One region of the Bacillus sp. GW823-FHT06B01 genome, then DNA from elsewhere that is predicted to be linked to it. Evidence: a T-box and tRNA genes for the amino acid it is inferred to sense, from the RefSeq annotation. Region 1 holds a T-box; the other holds one or more tRNA genes.
What was found. The T-box of region 1 lies ahead of metG (methionine--tRNA ligase). A T-box ahead of a tRNA ligase gene usually reads a tRNA of that ligase, here a tRNA-Met.
Positions count from the first base shown of each region.

Region 2: it has a tRNA-Met gene. The T-box ahead of metG (methionine--tRNA ligase) is inferred to sense a tRNA for this amino acid. The anticodon was not compared.

Region 1 is NZ_JBXAHR010000004.1:448,064-456,137, forward strand. Features, by position in the region: gene AC1Q8N_RS20745 (methyl-accepting chemotaxis protein) at 1-223, opposite strand, end outside; gene AC1Q8N_RS20750 (class I SAM-dependent methyltransferase) at 636-1,454, opposite strand; T-box leader at 1,569-1,839, shown strand; gene metG (methionine--tRNA ligase) at 1,891-3,525, shown strand; gene AC1Q8N_RS20760 (hypothetical protein) at 3,567-3,821, opposite strand; gene AC1Q8N_RS20765 (EamA family transporter) at 3,894-4,796, opposite strand; gene AC1Q8N_RS20770 (sensor histidine kinase) at 4,937-6,379, opposite strand; gene AC1Q8N_RS20775 (response regulator transcription factor) at 6,357-7,022, opposite strand; gene AC1Q8N_RS20780 (L,D-transpeptidase) at 7,387-7,848, opposite strand; gene AC1Q8N_RS20785 (DUF3978 family protein) at 7,879-8,074, opposite strand, start outside.
Region 2 is NZ_JBXAHR010000011.1:14,192-22,265, forward strand. Features, by position in the region: gene tilS (tRNA lysidine(34) synthetase TilS) at 1-696, opposite strand, end outside; gene spoIIE (stage II sporulation protein E) at 916-3,387, opposite strand; tRNA gene AC1Q8N_RS27810 (tRNA-Glu) at 3,648-3,719, opposite strand; tRNA gene AC1Q8N_RS27815 (tRNA-Met) at 3,733-3,806, opposite strand; gene AC1Q8N_RS27820 (S1 domain-containing RNA-binding protein) at 3,967-4,455, opposite strand; gene divIC (cell division protein DivIC) at 4,543-4,902, opposite strand; gene yabQ (spore cortex biosynthesis protein YabQ) at 4,899-5,552, opposite strand; gene yabP (sporulation protein YabP) at 5,549-5,857, opposite strand; gene AC1Q8N_RS27840 (RNA-binding S4 domain-containing protein) at 5,916-6,191, opposite strand; gene yabN (bifunctional methyltransferase/pyrophosphohydrolase YabN) at 6,206-7,666, opposite strand; gene AC1Q8N_RS27850 (putative polysaccharide biosynthesis protein) at 7,679-8,074, opposite strand, start outside.

The DNA.
Region 1 (8,074 bases):
CATGTGACAGTAAATATTCTTGTAAACCGGCAACTTGTGCTTGGAACCAATCACCACGTTCTTTTAAAATTGTTGCTCGTTTTGATACATCATTTTTTAACGTTTCAATTTCGCTTGCTTGGTTCATAGCGAATGAAAGAATAACAATAAGAGCAATACTAAATAAAGAAGAAATGCTTAAGAGTGTGAACAGTAGTTTTTTGCGAATACTAACATATTTCATCGTTACCCCTGCCTTTAAAAACTGTTTATTATAATTTATAAATATTAAGAACGACATTAATAAAAACATCATTATGAAGTTATTAATCTGTTCAATGAAAATTATAGCAGATAATGGAAGATGGCAGATTGATATGAGTAAATGTTCTTAAAATGTATACATTTGTATATCAAAAAGTTCATAAATAAAAATGAGAAATGCTATTGTAATTTGAAATAACATCATGTATACTTCTAATTAGTTGATAACGATTATCAGTATCAACTAATGACATTACTCTTCGTTATGTTGGTCATACCCCTTTTTGACGACGTAAGTCAGAGACGAAATGTTGAAATATCTTGTGTCCTATTCTACAGAATTATGGTAATCTCCAACCTCAACTTATATGCGTGAGCATGCAAAAAGGATCCTATCCGTGAAGGGATCCTTTTTTGCATGCTGTCGCAATTAATGTATATAAACCAGGCACGCGATTTTCAATTTCTTCCGGTGCAGTAGAAGGGAAGACCCACCTTTGATGAGACCCGTGTTCTTCAACTAGTTTTTCAATTTTAAAATGTTCTTCGGCAAGTGTTGTAACAATTTCTCCTAGCGTCCAGCGGCGGATAGTTGTTTTAGGTAGCGATTCTTTCTGTGCTTCTGTAAGAAGGATGCTATAAGCAACATCATCTTCAATCAATTCTTCATCAAAATAATTTCCATTGGCCTGAAATGATGGATGGTCGACTCCTAATAATTTCGTGTAAACAGGATGATAGTCACGAAGGATAAGCATTCCATCTTGTTTAAGTAAGTTAGCAATCTTTTGAAAGAGTGGTTTTAAATCTAAAAAGTAATGAAGTACACCAAGTTCCAGCAATACGACATCAAATGATTCGGAAAGATTTATATCCAGTACATCAGAGACGATGTATTGGATAGAGACACCAGCAGCTTCGGCTAGTTCGGTTGCGTATTTTTCATTACTTGCTGAAATGTCTACAACTGTTACATCGGCTCCTAAAAGAGCAAGAGCAACTGCTTTATTTCCTTTTGATCCGAGTAAATTAATAATACGCTTTCCTTTTGGAGATTGTATGTAAGGTAAATAATGATTTACCTCGCGCACGGGATCTTCCATGAGCTTTTTCGCATAATCCTCTGGCGCCCCGTGGCGATTTGTCCAAGCTTCATAAGCAGCTGCGTTCCAGCTTTTTTCATTAATAGTACTTAGTTGTTTTTGATTCAATCATATCACTCCTTTTGTGAACGTATAGGTATTCGGCAGGAAGGTGAGATTTCCTGTTTTTCTTGAATTAAAGTTTGATTTTTCTGTTATTAAGTCGTAAAATACGTGTTATACGTAAAAGCGTTGAAAAGGAAAAGTAGGATGAACACATTCTTTCCAGAGAGCTTCGGTAGCTGAGAAGAAGCAAGAATATTCATTTGAACAATGGCCTTTGAGCTTCGTCCTGAACTTATCAAATGATAATAGTAGGCGGCGACGAGAGTTGGTACTCGTTATCAAAACCACAGTATAAGAGCTTATAGCTCCGTACTTGATAAGGCTAATTATGTGAGTAATTGGCGAAATAAGGTGGTACCGCGACTGTTTATACAGCCCCGCCCTTATCTTTTTTAAGATAAGGGTGGGGCTTTTTTATATTTAAAAGGAGGAATATAAGATGAGTATTTTTATTGGAGGTGCTTGGCCGTATGCAAATGGTTCGTTACATCTTGGACATATTGCGAGTTTGTTACCTGGAGATATTTTAGCACGTTATTACCGGGCAAAAGGTGAGAATGTGTTGTATGTTTCGGGAAGTGATTGTAATGGAACACCGATTGCAATTCGGGCAAAACAAGAAGGTGTGACGGCGAAGGAAATTGCTGATAAGTATCATGAAGAATTCCAGCGATGTTTTCGTAGCCTTGGTTTTACGTATGATTGCTATACACGTACAGATAGTGAGCACCATCATGAAACGGTTCAAAATGTTTTTTTACGTTTATTAGAAGAGGGACATATTTATAAAAAAACAGTGGAACAAGCATATTGCGAAACGTGTACGCAGTTTTTACCTGATCGTTATGTAGAAGGCGTTTGTCCACATTGTCATGAAGCAGCAAGAGGAGATCAATGCGATGCGTGTTCAGCTATTTTAGATCCACTCGATTTGCTAGAAAAGAAATGTAAGTTATGTGGTAATACGCCGTCTGTACAGGAAACAGAGCATTTCTATTTCGCATTGCATACATTTCAGGAGCAAATTAAAACGGCTGTAGAAAACGCCAAACAAACAGGAACATGGCGAGACAATGCGATTCAACTAACAGAGAGATATGTAAAGGAAGGGTTACAAGATAGGGCCGTATCACGTGATTTACCAATTGGGGTACCAATTCCAGTAGAAGGGTATGAAGATAAGAAAATTTACGTATGGATTGAAGCAGTGACAGGGTATTATTCAGCGAGTAAACATTGGGCTGAAAAAAAAGGGAAAGATGATCAAGAGTTTTGGGATAAAGAAGCGAAAACATATTATGTACACGGAAAGGATAATATTCCGTTCCATTCCGTCATTTGGCCAGCGGTATTACTTGGAATAGGGGAAGGCGCAATTCCACGTCATATCGTTTCGAATGAATATTTAACAGTTGAAAAAAGAAAATTATCTACAAGTAAAAACTGGGCAGTATGGGTGCCTGACATATTAGAACGCTATGATCCAGATTCTATTCGTTACTTTTTAACCGTCAACGCACCAGAAAATCGTGATACTGATTTTTCATGGCGGGAATTTATTTACAGTCATAATAGTGAATTGTTAGGTGCATACGGGAACTTTGTGAACCGGACATTAAAGTTTATTGAAAAATATTATGGTGGTATCTTGCCGAAAGGAAGTATTGATGTAGAGCTGAAAGATAAAGTAGAAGGATTATATAAACATGTAGGAGAGGCGATTGAGCAAACTAAATTTAAGGTGGCACTAGAATCAATATTTGATGCAGTACGTTTTGCAAATAAATACTTTGATGAGAGGCAGCCGTGGAAACAAAGGGAAGATGATCCAGTTTCATGTAAAGAAACCATTTATAACTGTGTGTATCTTATCGCTAATTTTGCAAATCTCCTTGAACCGTTTTTACCATTTTCAAGTGAAAAAGTTAGAAATACATTATCGATTGTGAACCGAAATTGGGAGCCTCAACATACGTTGCCGAATAGAATTGATAGTGTACAGCTCCTATTTGAGCGAATCGATGTAAAGCAAATTGAGCATGAGGTAGGGAAGCTATATGGAGCAGTAAAGTGAGATAGAGAAAAAGACCTTTCAAATAAATGAAAGGTCTTTTGTTATGCAGTAGGATTCTCTTTCTTATCCTTTAAGAAGAAAAGCACAGCAAGGATTACGAGAATAATAGCTGCAATATCATATGTTATTTTGAATGTAGTATTAAAGTTTAAGTACTCCACTAAAGGGGTTTTGACTGCCCCAGCATATATGCAAATGGGAATGAGGAGCAAATCGTAAAATTTCTTTTCTTTCATATATCTTATTAGGAAGAAGATACACATAATGGCAAAAAAGGCTACGCTTAAAATAGTCATTTATACCTCCAAATAGATTTGAAATTATACCACATTGTAACTGCATTTACATTTATATACAAATTTCTATTTTCATGCGCTATGCACGCTACTATGTTTCTTTTCTTTCCTAGCGGTAAGCAGCTGAGGAGTAAAAATTCCAAGTAGTATAAAGATGATCCCAATCCACTGCATGAAGGTTACGACTTCATGTACAAGTGTAATAGAAGCGATAATGGCCGTTGGTAATTCAGCTGCTCCTAGTATTGTACTAAGTCCTGTTCCTACTTTCGGTACACCAATTGAAAAACAAATGACAGGTACGACAACGCCGAACAATCCGAGGAAGAAAGCGTATTTCCAAAGACCGGCTTGCAGGGTACCATCCGTTAAAAAGGTTGGCGGGAAGAATAGGCATACGATAAGAGTAGCACTTGTTGTCATAAGAAAGCTTTTCGTATAAGGTGGTACTTCTGTAGCAACACGCCCACTTGCAAAAACATAGAATGAAAAAGAGACAGCGGCTAATAGACCAAAGATAATACCTTTCGTGGAAAAGTTTTGTCCGAGACCTTCAAAGACACCGCCTGCAAACAATGTTCCAGTAAATAAAATAATGATAGATATAACTTTCTCACGGTTTGGTAATGTTCGATTAGCGATTGCTTCTATAACGACACCAATCCATGTGAACTGGAAGAGTAGGACAACAGCGATAGATGCTGGTAGTTCTTCTACAGAAATAGCGTAGAAGATACCAGTCATACTCATTGTTGTGCCAACTGTTAGTAAGGAAAAGAATTGCTTTTTTGTTACTTTATGACGTGAAACGAAAAGAACGAGCAGAAGAAGCCCGATCCATCCGAAGACATATTGTCCCCCTAATAGTTGATGTGCTGAAAATCCATCAATGAATCCGAGTTTGAAAATAGTTGAAAGTACGCCGTAGCTACAAGCGCCGAATAAAACAAGTAATGAATACTTAAATTTCTCCATGAAAATCCTCCTTTTAAATAATAAAAAACGCCCGCTATCCAAATAAGGATAACGGGCGAACGAAACAGAGTAAGATACTCTACAAAATTCCGCCATTCATACGAAGTATGAATTTGGGGTATGAAATTGTAGTAGGTTTTTTACATTGCTTTTGGGAATACAATAGAACATTTTACACCTTGAGGTGTGTTTTGTATCCCATAAGGAAACTGATGTTTATCTAATATTTGTTTTACAATATATAGCCCAAGGCCACTACCTTGTACTAATCCATGTTTGCCAGGGTTTGCGCGATAGAATGGCTCAAATAAATGGGCGAGTTTATCCTCATCAATTTGTGAACCTGTATTTAATACTTCTAATGCATAACCGTTTGGCTTTTCATAAAGCTTTATATATACATGCTGATGGTCAATTGTGTAATGAATTGCATTTGAAATAATGTTAAAAATAGCAGTTTGAATAAATTTAGGGTCAGCTAAAATTTGTACATCTTGCTTAATGTTAGATTGAACATTTAATTGCTTTACAGATACAAAGTAATCTACTTTCTTCATAACATCCTCAATAATATTAGTTAATGAGATAACTTTTAAATCAGGTTTAAATTGAGGGTTTTGTATTTTGGATAATTCCGACATTTTTTCCGTTAATATGTTAATGTCTTGCATCATTTCATAGGAACGTTTTAAATATTTATCTCTATCTTTATAAGCTCCAATTCCGTGAATCATGCCATCTAGTTGTCCCATAACGGCTGCGATTGGTGTTTTTAATTCATGGGAAACCATAGACATAAATTCTTTACGAGATTGTTCTAATTGTTGTTCCTTTTTGAGTTCATTTCTTAAATCTTGATTGCTTGCATGTAAATTCTTCACTATATTTGGGACCTGTGAAGCAGCTACTTGCAAATTAAAATCTGTTTGATCTGTATTTTTGTTAAGTAGCTTTTTATCTGAGAAATCAAGATTCATAATATCTTTTAAAGCATCACTCATAAATTGAAAAGGTTTGGCAATTAGTTTCGTATAAATTAAAGATCCGAGTAAAGATAATGCAAGCATTGTCGCACCAATATGTGGAGCCAATTGCTGCAGTGCATCTGCTAATTTTGGATAATCTTGTGTATCATTTGTGTTATTTGCTGCATTTTGTTTATGTAAGGCATCATTAGTAGCGACTTGCTTTTCCGTTTCTGTAAGTGGAGCAGAAGTGCTGTTTTTCCCCGCAATATTTTGGGTATGTTCTTTTGCTTTTACAGTTTGGCTAGGCTGCAAAAGGTGATTTATGGCTGTAGAGAGTGCTTTATAATCTATAATAGAAGATTGGAAATTGGAAATCATACTCTCTGAAACAGCCTTACTTTGATTCGTTTTACTTTGGTCGTTTTGTTTGTCTGAATCCGCTTGTTCTGTAGACAGCGCTCCATTTTCTTTTGCAAAACGTTCTTTATCGTAGTTTGAAGCTAGAAAATAAATAATTTGATAAAGACAAAGTGATAAAAGAATACAAAATAATAAGGTTTTGATGAAAATATTTTTGGTGATGTTGTCTGTACTACGATTCGATTTTGTAGCCAATGCCTTTCACCGTTTTAATATAAGGAATCCCTAATTTTTTTCTTAAGTTTTTAATATGTGTATCTATAACTCTTACATCACCATAATGTTCATAGCCCCATACCTTATTCAGCAAATCACTTCTTGATAATACTTTTCCCCGATTTTGCAGTAAAGTATATAAAATTTCAAATTCTTTTGTTGTTAATTCAATTTGATTACCATGAACATAAGCGGCATAGGCTGTAGAATTTAACATCAATTCATGGAATTGTAGTATAGTTGCAGCTTCTGCTTCCTTCGTTGCTGCCCTTCTTAATACAGCCTCTACACGTTTAATAAATACGGTGTAATGGAACGGTTTCGTAATATAGTCATCAATACCTAACTCAAATCCTTTAATTTCACTTTCTTCATTATGTAAGCCTGTTAACATAATGATCGGTACATCAGATTGTCCTCGCATAATTTTACAAATACTATAGCCATCTATATCTGGTAACATCACATCAAGGAGGACAAGATCGTATGAATTTTTTTGGAAAAGAAGAATACCTTCTGTTCCAGCGCCAACGACATCAACAGTAAAGTTTTGTGCCATTAGAAATTCACGAATCAGTTCTTGTATATCTGGGTTGTCTTCAATCACCAGTATATGCGTCATAGTAACACCTCCTAAATAACGCTTTTTACTGCAATATTCGAATTCATCATTTTTTGGATAACTCAAATTGTTTATACATATAATAAGCCCCCGCTATAAAGTCATCATGAAAGTAGCAAGGGGAATGGTTTAGAGAAACTGAATATTTCAGAATTACATTAGTTCTATTATAGTATGTATTGTAAAATTTATAAAATATTATAACTGTATAATTTTAATATCCATGTTTATCAATGTTTTGATATTGCTTAACGAAACCTATTCTTATTATATATGTAAATACAGTTGTTTTGCTACTGTAAATGAATAAATAAAATAAGCCAAGATATAAAATTCTTGGCTACACATAAATCTTGTTTTTAGGTTATTTTACAGTGACGGTAGCTTGCTGCTGAATACGCTCAAATAACCAGTGTATATCATTGTTATACATACGAATACAACCAAGTGTTGTCCATTTGCCGATTGCTTGATTATTGTTAGTACCATGAATCGCATAAGTTGTTCCGTAAGTTCCTGCCATGTTTAGTCCGAGCCAACGGTCACCAAGTGGATTACGTGGATCGCCGCCTTTAATTTTTCCTGTATAGTAAGGACGGTTTTTAATTTTATTAACGATTTGAAAAGTACCTTTAGGCGTAGGTGTGGCTGCCTTTCCAGTAGCTACAGTAAAACTCTTTATAAATTGTCCGTTTTGATAATAATCCATTTTATTTAACTGCGTATTCACGATAAGCTGATCGTTTGTTGTAGCTGCCTCAGCATTTGTGAATGGAATAGTTAAAAATCCTAATGATAATAGTGCGCTTAATAATAGTTTTTTCATTATATTCTCCTTTTTGCTATTGTAATAGTCTTACATACAATGAATTTGCAATCCTCGTAATACTTTATTTACATTTTCATCTAATGTTTCAAAGAAGGTAGTAATCTTTGGATTTTGTTTGTTGTTTTTATCAATAAGTAATCTTTCATTTAGTAAAAGTTCACCATGTAGTCCAAAACTTTGAACTTGAATATTTAGCTCATCTTCAGTTTCAGAAATAATTGGT
Region 2 (8,074 bases), on a different contig from region 1:
CATCTGCATGCTAAATTTTTGGAATTTCTCATGCACTTGTGAATTTTCTTCTTTCAAATGAGGAAGAACATATTTACGTAATCGATTCCTTGTATATACTTCCTTTTTATTACTTGGATCTATACGGGGAATTATTTTTAGCTTATTACAGTAATCAACAATCTCTTCCTTCGTTACTCCAAGTAACGGCCTAATTAAATATCCATTATGAAAAGGACGCTTCACTGCAATTCCTGCATATCCTTTCGGAGTACTCCCTCGTACAAGGCGCATTAAAATCGTCTCTACTTGATCATCACCATGATGCCCAAGAGCTACATATCTCGCATCATATTTCTTCATTATTCTTTCCAAAAATGCATATCTGCATTCTCTAGCAGCAACCTGTGCATTCATTCCGTGTTGCTGTTGATATTGCGACACATTAATCCTTATCGTTTCGCAAATAACTCCCAGCCCTTTACAAAGGTCCTGCACAAACTGTAGGTCCTCATGAGATTCATCACCTCTAAACATATGGTCCACATGTGCCACTACAATTTCGAACTGTTTTGCTGCTCTTTTTTCTAACAAATAATATAGAAGAGCCAAAGAGTCAGGACCACCAGAAACCCCTACAACAATTGTTGAACGTTCCTTTAATACATCATGCTGCTTTACAAAGTCATCTACCTTTTCAACAAATGTATCTTTCAACTTCGTAATCACCTTTCATTAAACAAGAACAGCAACGTTAGTTACCTTGTTTATAATGGTACAACTTTTACAAACATTGTGCAAAAAAAAGATATACAAAAATTACATTTTTATCTTACATCATCCGTACATATTCACAAAAGTAATAACATTATCTTTTAAAGTAAAAAAACCTAGGCATCCACCTAGGTTTTTAGAAAGAAACATCACACTTAAAATTTATTGTGCCTGCATTCCTACAATTGGAATCGTAGCCCACTTCGGCATATTTTTCTTCACTTTCGCCACAACGATAGTCATATCATCATTTATATAACCATCACAAGAGCGAATCACCTCTTCCATAATGATATCAGCAATTTCTTGCGGATCTTCGGTTTGTAATTCTTTAATTTTTCGTTTCATCCATAGTTCATGATTTTCTACATGTTGCGCTCCCTCGAAAATCCCATCGCTCATCATAATAAGGATATCGCCCGTTTTTAATTGTTCACCTACTACATCAACTTCAACATCCTCAATAATGCCCATCGGCAAATTACTTGCCTCAATTTTCAAAATATTATTCGCGCGTTTCACAAAACTCGGCGTCGATCCAATCTTTAAAAATTTCGCACTCGCATCCCGCAAATCCACCATAGCTAAATCTAACGTCGTAAACATCTCTTCTGTTGTTCTTAAAGAAAGAATAGAATTGATAGATTTAATCGCTATTTCCTCATCAATGCCTGATTGAAGTATTTTTTGTAATAATTTTACCGTTTCTTTACTCTCCATATGAGCTCTTTGCCCATTTCCCATACCATCACTGATTGCAAGTGCATATTTACCAACACTTAAATCCATCATCGCATAAGAGTCACCAGAAACAAACCCACCGCCTTTTGCAGCTGTGGCCAACCCAGTATCAAGAGAATACGTTTTTGCCGAACCAAATGATATTAAGCTGTGGCCGTTCGGATAAGAAGATTTTTCTTCATGTTTAACAACAATATTTTCCTTTAGAATGTCAGAAAGCATCGGCGCAACTAACTTTTCACATTCTCCATGTTCATTAGATGCAACTGGAATCAACATTTCAATATCAATACTTCCTCTATCTAAACAATATATATCAACATGCTCTACTTCTACGCCAAAATCACGAAACGCTTGCATAATCTGTTCTTCCTGCACTTGATGATTTTCTCGTTCTCTTTGGATCTCCTTAGCAAAATCCTCCATAACTTTTGATACACCTAATAGTTGCTCCGCTACTATTCTACGGTTTTCTTTCATTTGTTTTCGTAATTTTTGTCCTTCATAGAAGTGATCTAATTCACCCGCTACTAAATCCGTCACTTTCTTCCCTCTCACACAATGCTTGTCCCATTCACGAACTAACTTCCGATTATGCTGCAACGTCCCCTCTTCCGTTTCACTCATTATTTGTTTCATATAATCGTACGTTTTGTCGAAATTAACTACCCAGCATTGGTCCTTTTTAAAGCATGTTTGACATGTTTTTGCAGTAATTGTACTTAAGAACAAATCCGCTTCTGTCTCTTTATCTTCCTCCTCCACGTATCCATATACAGAAAAGCTATTAGATAAAGCAGCAAATACATTGGCAAATTGATTAATTTTATTCGCTGTAACATCACGCATCCTTCTTAAATACTGTTGTTGATCTTGCGAATGTTCCTGTGTGCCTGGCATGAATTTAGCAATACGATCCATAACAAGTTTCGGTGTTAATAAGAAGAACATAATCGCCACACCAGATTCAATTAAAGTTGTCACAATGTTTGTTTGCTTGTCTACATATAGCGTAATCAAGCTCGTCCCAATTAATAAACCTAAACTAACACCTAAACGCTTCCCTTCTTTTAACAAACCACCAAGCAACCCAGAAAAAGCAAGTAGACTAAGTTGAGACAAACTGGAGACATTGGCTAAACTTAATATTAATCCAGTGACGACCCCCACCGTAGATCCTGTAGCAGCCCCCGCAATAAATGCAAACACGAGCACTAAATACCTAGTAAAAATATGTTGAATAGAAGCGTCATATACAAACCAATCTGTTGTACCTGTTAAAACAGATGCTAGTAATATAATTAAACAAACAATTTCTTCTGTCTCTAGCGCTTGTTGTTTACCTTTTCGTTCTACTAAAAGCGGAACACTTTGTAAAAATATCATAGTTAATACGAAGCTAAGCCCTGCCTCAATCGTACTAACGAGTAGATCGTACATGGTGACAGTTTGTTGCGCGAAATATACGACAACTAAATGTGCGGTTAATGCGGAGATAAATACTTGGAATGGAACAAGTCCAACAGTTTTACGTGTAAACCGACTAAAGAAGATATTATAAATGAAGAAAGTAAAAATAGATGCAAAGGTAAAGAATAAATTATCTATCGAAACTGAAAGTGCGCCCCCCATAAGAGCCAAGAACGCGAGCGGCATTTTATCCCGCTTCATAACATAAACAGCAGCAAAAAACGGCAGTGCAAACGGCAAAATGTTTGTTAATATATATGCTCGTCCCAAAAGAAAACCAATAACAACAATAATAAATCCCCATCTAAAGAAAACCTGTTCAAACTTCATTCGCAACTTACTCGTCCACTTTACTGCTCCAAGCTGACTCTCATTCATTGCCAATGCACTTGTATTCATAGTATTCCTTCCTGCTTTAGGCATATTTTTAACACCACCTGCATAGTTTAATTACTGTCATTATAAAAGATGATTATTGGGATTTTTGTCAAAACAACAGTTTTCACTTTTATAATCGTTCGACTTTTTATTCGAAATAACTCTACATATATACACGTTATGTAATTTATTCTCACCATTTTAATTGAACATTCAGAAAATATAGGGTGATTTTGTAGAAGTGTTGTATGTCTTAATTTATTTAACAAAAAAAGATCATGCAAATTTGCATGATCTTTTTAGGATGACCCGTACGGGATTCGAACCCGTGTTACCGCCGTGAAAGGGCGGTGTCTTAACCACTTGACCAACGGGCCGTTAAATTAAATATAGCGGCGGAGGGGATCGAACCCCCGACCTCACGGGTATGAACCGTACGCTCTAGCCAGCTGAGCTACACCGCCATGTCGTCTTATTTAACGGACAATTAGTATCTTACCTCAGATATATTTTAAAGTCAACACATCTTGAAAACTTTTTTTAAAATATATTTTCACATATAAAAAAGCACCCCGAGCAATCGCCCTGGGTACCTCTCTATATGCTAAGAATTAAACGTTCTTATTATCCGCGACGTGCGCCACGGCCACCACGTTTAGATTCTGTGTTACGCTTTAAAGAAGTTAAACGATCTTCACTGTCCTTTAAGAAACGTGCCATCTTTTGCTCGAATGTTTCTTTTGGAGCTCGTTCGTTACCGCCGCCACGGTTATCTCTGTTGAAAGAACGATTACGTTGTGGACGTCCAGAACGTTGTTGATCGCCACCGCCACCGCGTTGGTATTCACCACGTGGACGATCTCCTTCTGTTTTTTCACGCTCTTTCGCTTTTTTAATAGATAGACCGATCTTACCATCTTTTTCAACGTTAATAACTTTTACTTCTACTTGGTCGCCCACTTTTAAGTGATCGTTAATATCTTTCACATAATTATCAGCAACTTCACTAATATGAACAAGACCCGTTAAGCCTTCTGGCAGCTCCACAAAAGCCCCAAAATTTGTAATACCTGTTACTTTACCCTGTAACTTGCTGCCTACCTCGATTGACATAAAAAAAATGCTCCTCCTTAGTGGTTAAAAAGTCAAATTTTACTTTATTATATATAATCCTAAAATATAGTGTCAATAAGACATACTCTACTTAGAAACAGGAAAAATTATCTCCCCTTTTCCAGAGAAGAAATAATCCCTTCTAGCAATCTTTAATACGTACTCTTCATCATTTAACTTTTGAACTTCGTCTTTTAGACTCTTTTCTTTATTCGTTAATGAATCCAGTTCTTTTTTCATGTCCTTAACTTTTGCTTCTTTTGCTCTAATGGAACTGTTTTGTTGATAAAACGTTACACCAATACTCGCAATAATTGTAAAAGCAAAGACAAGAAAAACCGCTAAACGGCGATAAAGTCGCTTCCTGTTCTCATCCGTTTGTATTATATGCTCTTTAACAGGATTTGGACTCTGTTTTTCGATTGTTCTTTGTCTCAGTTCCCTCATTTCCGAGGTCCCCCTAACTTCTTTTTTATACGCCCCCATAATTGGAAGATGTGTCCCTTCAATTTTGCTATATATTGCAGGAACCCTACATGTTTCATTATAAAAAGTTTAACACGATTAGGGAGAAGTTTCCATATGAGCGAAGCAATAAATCGAACAGGCCAGAAAAAAACTTTCCATATGAAAAGTAATATCCAAATCACCATTTTCCATAACACATGTCCAATTGAAAGCAGTATACGAAATAAGAATAATATAAATGCAATAAATAGCTGCGCTATAATAATAACAGGTTTTATCATGAGTAGCTTTATAATTTGAACAAAAAAGTGTGTTGTTTGCATAAAAATATAGATGAGAAAATTTAACAGTCTCATGTATATTGCTTTCAATAAGCTTTGATATGCCGCAAAACCACATAATAATGCCAAAAATACATATATACGTAGTTCAGCTTCATTTACAAGAAGCAGTACATAAAAAACGAATAATGCTTGGACAATCCAAAATAGTATATCATGTATAAATACAAGCCAACGTTTACGTTCTTGCCGCTTTAAAAATCGTTGGTATGTATCTAAAGACGCTCCAATCCAAGCACCCATTCCGATCATTGAGAGCATCGTATACAACTGAATTGTTAGACTCATTTAAACAACTTACTAAAGAATCCTTTAGTTTTCTCCCCTTGATTCTCATCAATATACAGCATCTCATGAACTTTCCCTTTAATCGATACAACACCTTTTTCTACATCTAAATTTTTCATTTGCAAATTTTGACCACGAATTGTTAAAAAACCCATTACGGTCTCAAGTAAAAACTCCTCGCTATCAAAACTCTCTACCTGCTTTACACCGGTAATATCAATTACACGCCTGCCACGCATAATAATATCATGCTCTACCGAAATATTTTGTTGATTAGAAGACATAGGTGAGTAACCATTATCCACGTAAATCCCCCCATAGATTTATACTAGCTAATAGTAATGTATGAAGGGATAATTGATTTTAGAACAAGCCTTCTTCAGCCTTTACTTTTTCTTCGCGAACTAAACTATACATATTTGCTGCATCTTCTTTTTTAGTCGTTTCTTTCAATTCGTTTATTTTTACAGTTACTATTTTTTGACCAAAACGAATTGTTAATTCATCAGCTACTTTTACATCTGAACTCGCTTTTGCCACTTGACCATTAATTGATATTCTTCCTTGATCAGCTACTTCTTTCGCTAATGTTCTTCTTTTAATTAAACGTGATACTTTTAAAAACTTATCTAGACGCATATCAAATCCCCCTATTAACGCTCTGTTTGTTTTGCCTCTTCCCATAAAACGTCTAACTGCTCTAATGATAAATCTTGCATCTCTTTATTCATTTCAGCTACCTTTGCTTCCATGTATAAGAAACGACCGACAAATTTCTCATTCGTTGAACGTAACGCCTCTTCGGGATCTATTTTATAATGACGAGCTATATTCACAAACGCAAATAGTAAATCGCCAAATTCACCTAACATTTTCGCCTCATCCATATTTGTAACTTCTTGTTGGAACTCTTGCCATTCTTCTAAGGCTTTCTCTATCATCGGTTGTACATCAACCCAATCGAAACCAACTTTGCCAGCTTTTTTCTGGATTTCATAGGCGCGTAGTAACTGTGGCAAACTTTTTGGAACCCCATTTAAAACAGATTCTTTCACGAATCCTTTTTCTTGTTTTTTAATTTCTTCCCAATTGGCAATTACTTCATCGGCATTATTTACATCCGTATTCCCAAATACATGCGGGTGGCGGCGAACCATTTTCTCAGATAAAGTTCGAATAATATCATCTATAGAGAACCAACCTTCATCCTCCCCGATTTGAGCATGCAACATAACTTGTAATAATATATCACCCAGTTCTTCTACTAAGTGATCATCATCCTCTTCATCAATTGCTTCCAACACTTCATAAGCTTCCTCAATTAAATACTTCTTTAAAGATTGATGTGTTTGCTTTTTATCCCACGGACAACCATCCGGTCCACGAAGGTCTGCAATAATTTCTCTAAGCACATCAAACTGTTGATACAAGGACGCACGTTCTTTAACTGGTGGTACATATACACTCGTTAAATTATTCAACTCTGTTTCATGATCTAACATGTACAACGGCACCTTTTTAACTTGTTCAAATGAAGTCCCTGCAGCTGTTACGATATACACTTCATAATCATCTGATAGCATCTCCATTAATGTTAATTTCACATCAGATGCAACGAATGCGTCATATACTTGGCAAAAGATTAAATGTTGACGTAATTCTAATTGTCCTCTTTCAAATGATGTGGCGTCAATTAATTGGAATCCTTCAATCGGATCAATCTTTAGACTCGCAAACATAGGATCAAGGAAACTTTGTCCACCTTCAATGCGCACTTCAACATTCGCTACTTCACCTTTTTCCAACAGTAGCTGAACCGTTCTTTCCGCTACAAGCGGATGCCCTGGCACGGCATAGATGATTTCTGTGCCTTCAGCTTGTTCTAACAATGTATTTGCGATTGTTTCATATACAATTTCAAATGTATCATACGCTTCATATACACTGTCAAAGGCTGTATATTGTATACCTTCTTTCTCCAACTCTTCTATAACGGGATGTTCCTTCGTTCTAACAAACATGTGATCTGCTTCTTTTATTTTTCGATATACACCCATCGTTAACTGATCTAACTCACCAGCACCTAATCCTAAAATAGTAATGATTCCACTCACAACCTGCCACCTCTATCCACTCTTCTTCAATGAACCTTCTTTTTTCTCTTTTTTCATAAAGGTTCCTATTTCCGCTTTTGTAAATACACGTAATTTTAAAATTAAAAACACATATGTTAATCCACCGATAGCTACACCTAACAATGCCTCAAGTGTTGCAATTCCTCTATGCCTTGTATCAATTACCAATCCAGACATTTGCATCAAACGTATAAATATTATTAATACAAACCCCATACCGATACCACTAATAACTACACCTAACATATTACGCTTATCGATAAGCGATTCGGATACAGCTTGCATAAGTAATGCACTATTTAGCACAGAAATTACAATTAACGCAACTAGTGTTGCAATTGCAGCTCCCTTCACACCAAAATACGGCATTAATGTATAATTTAAAGC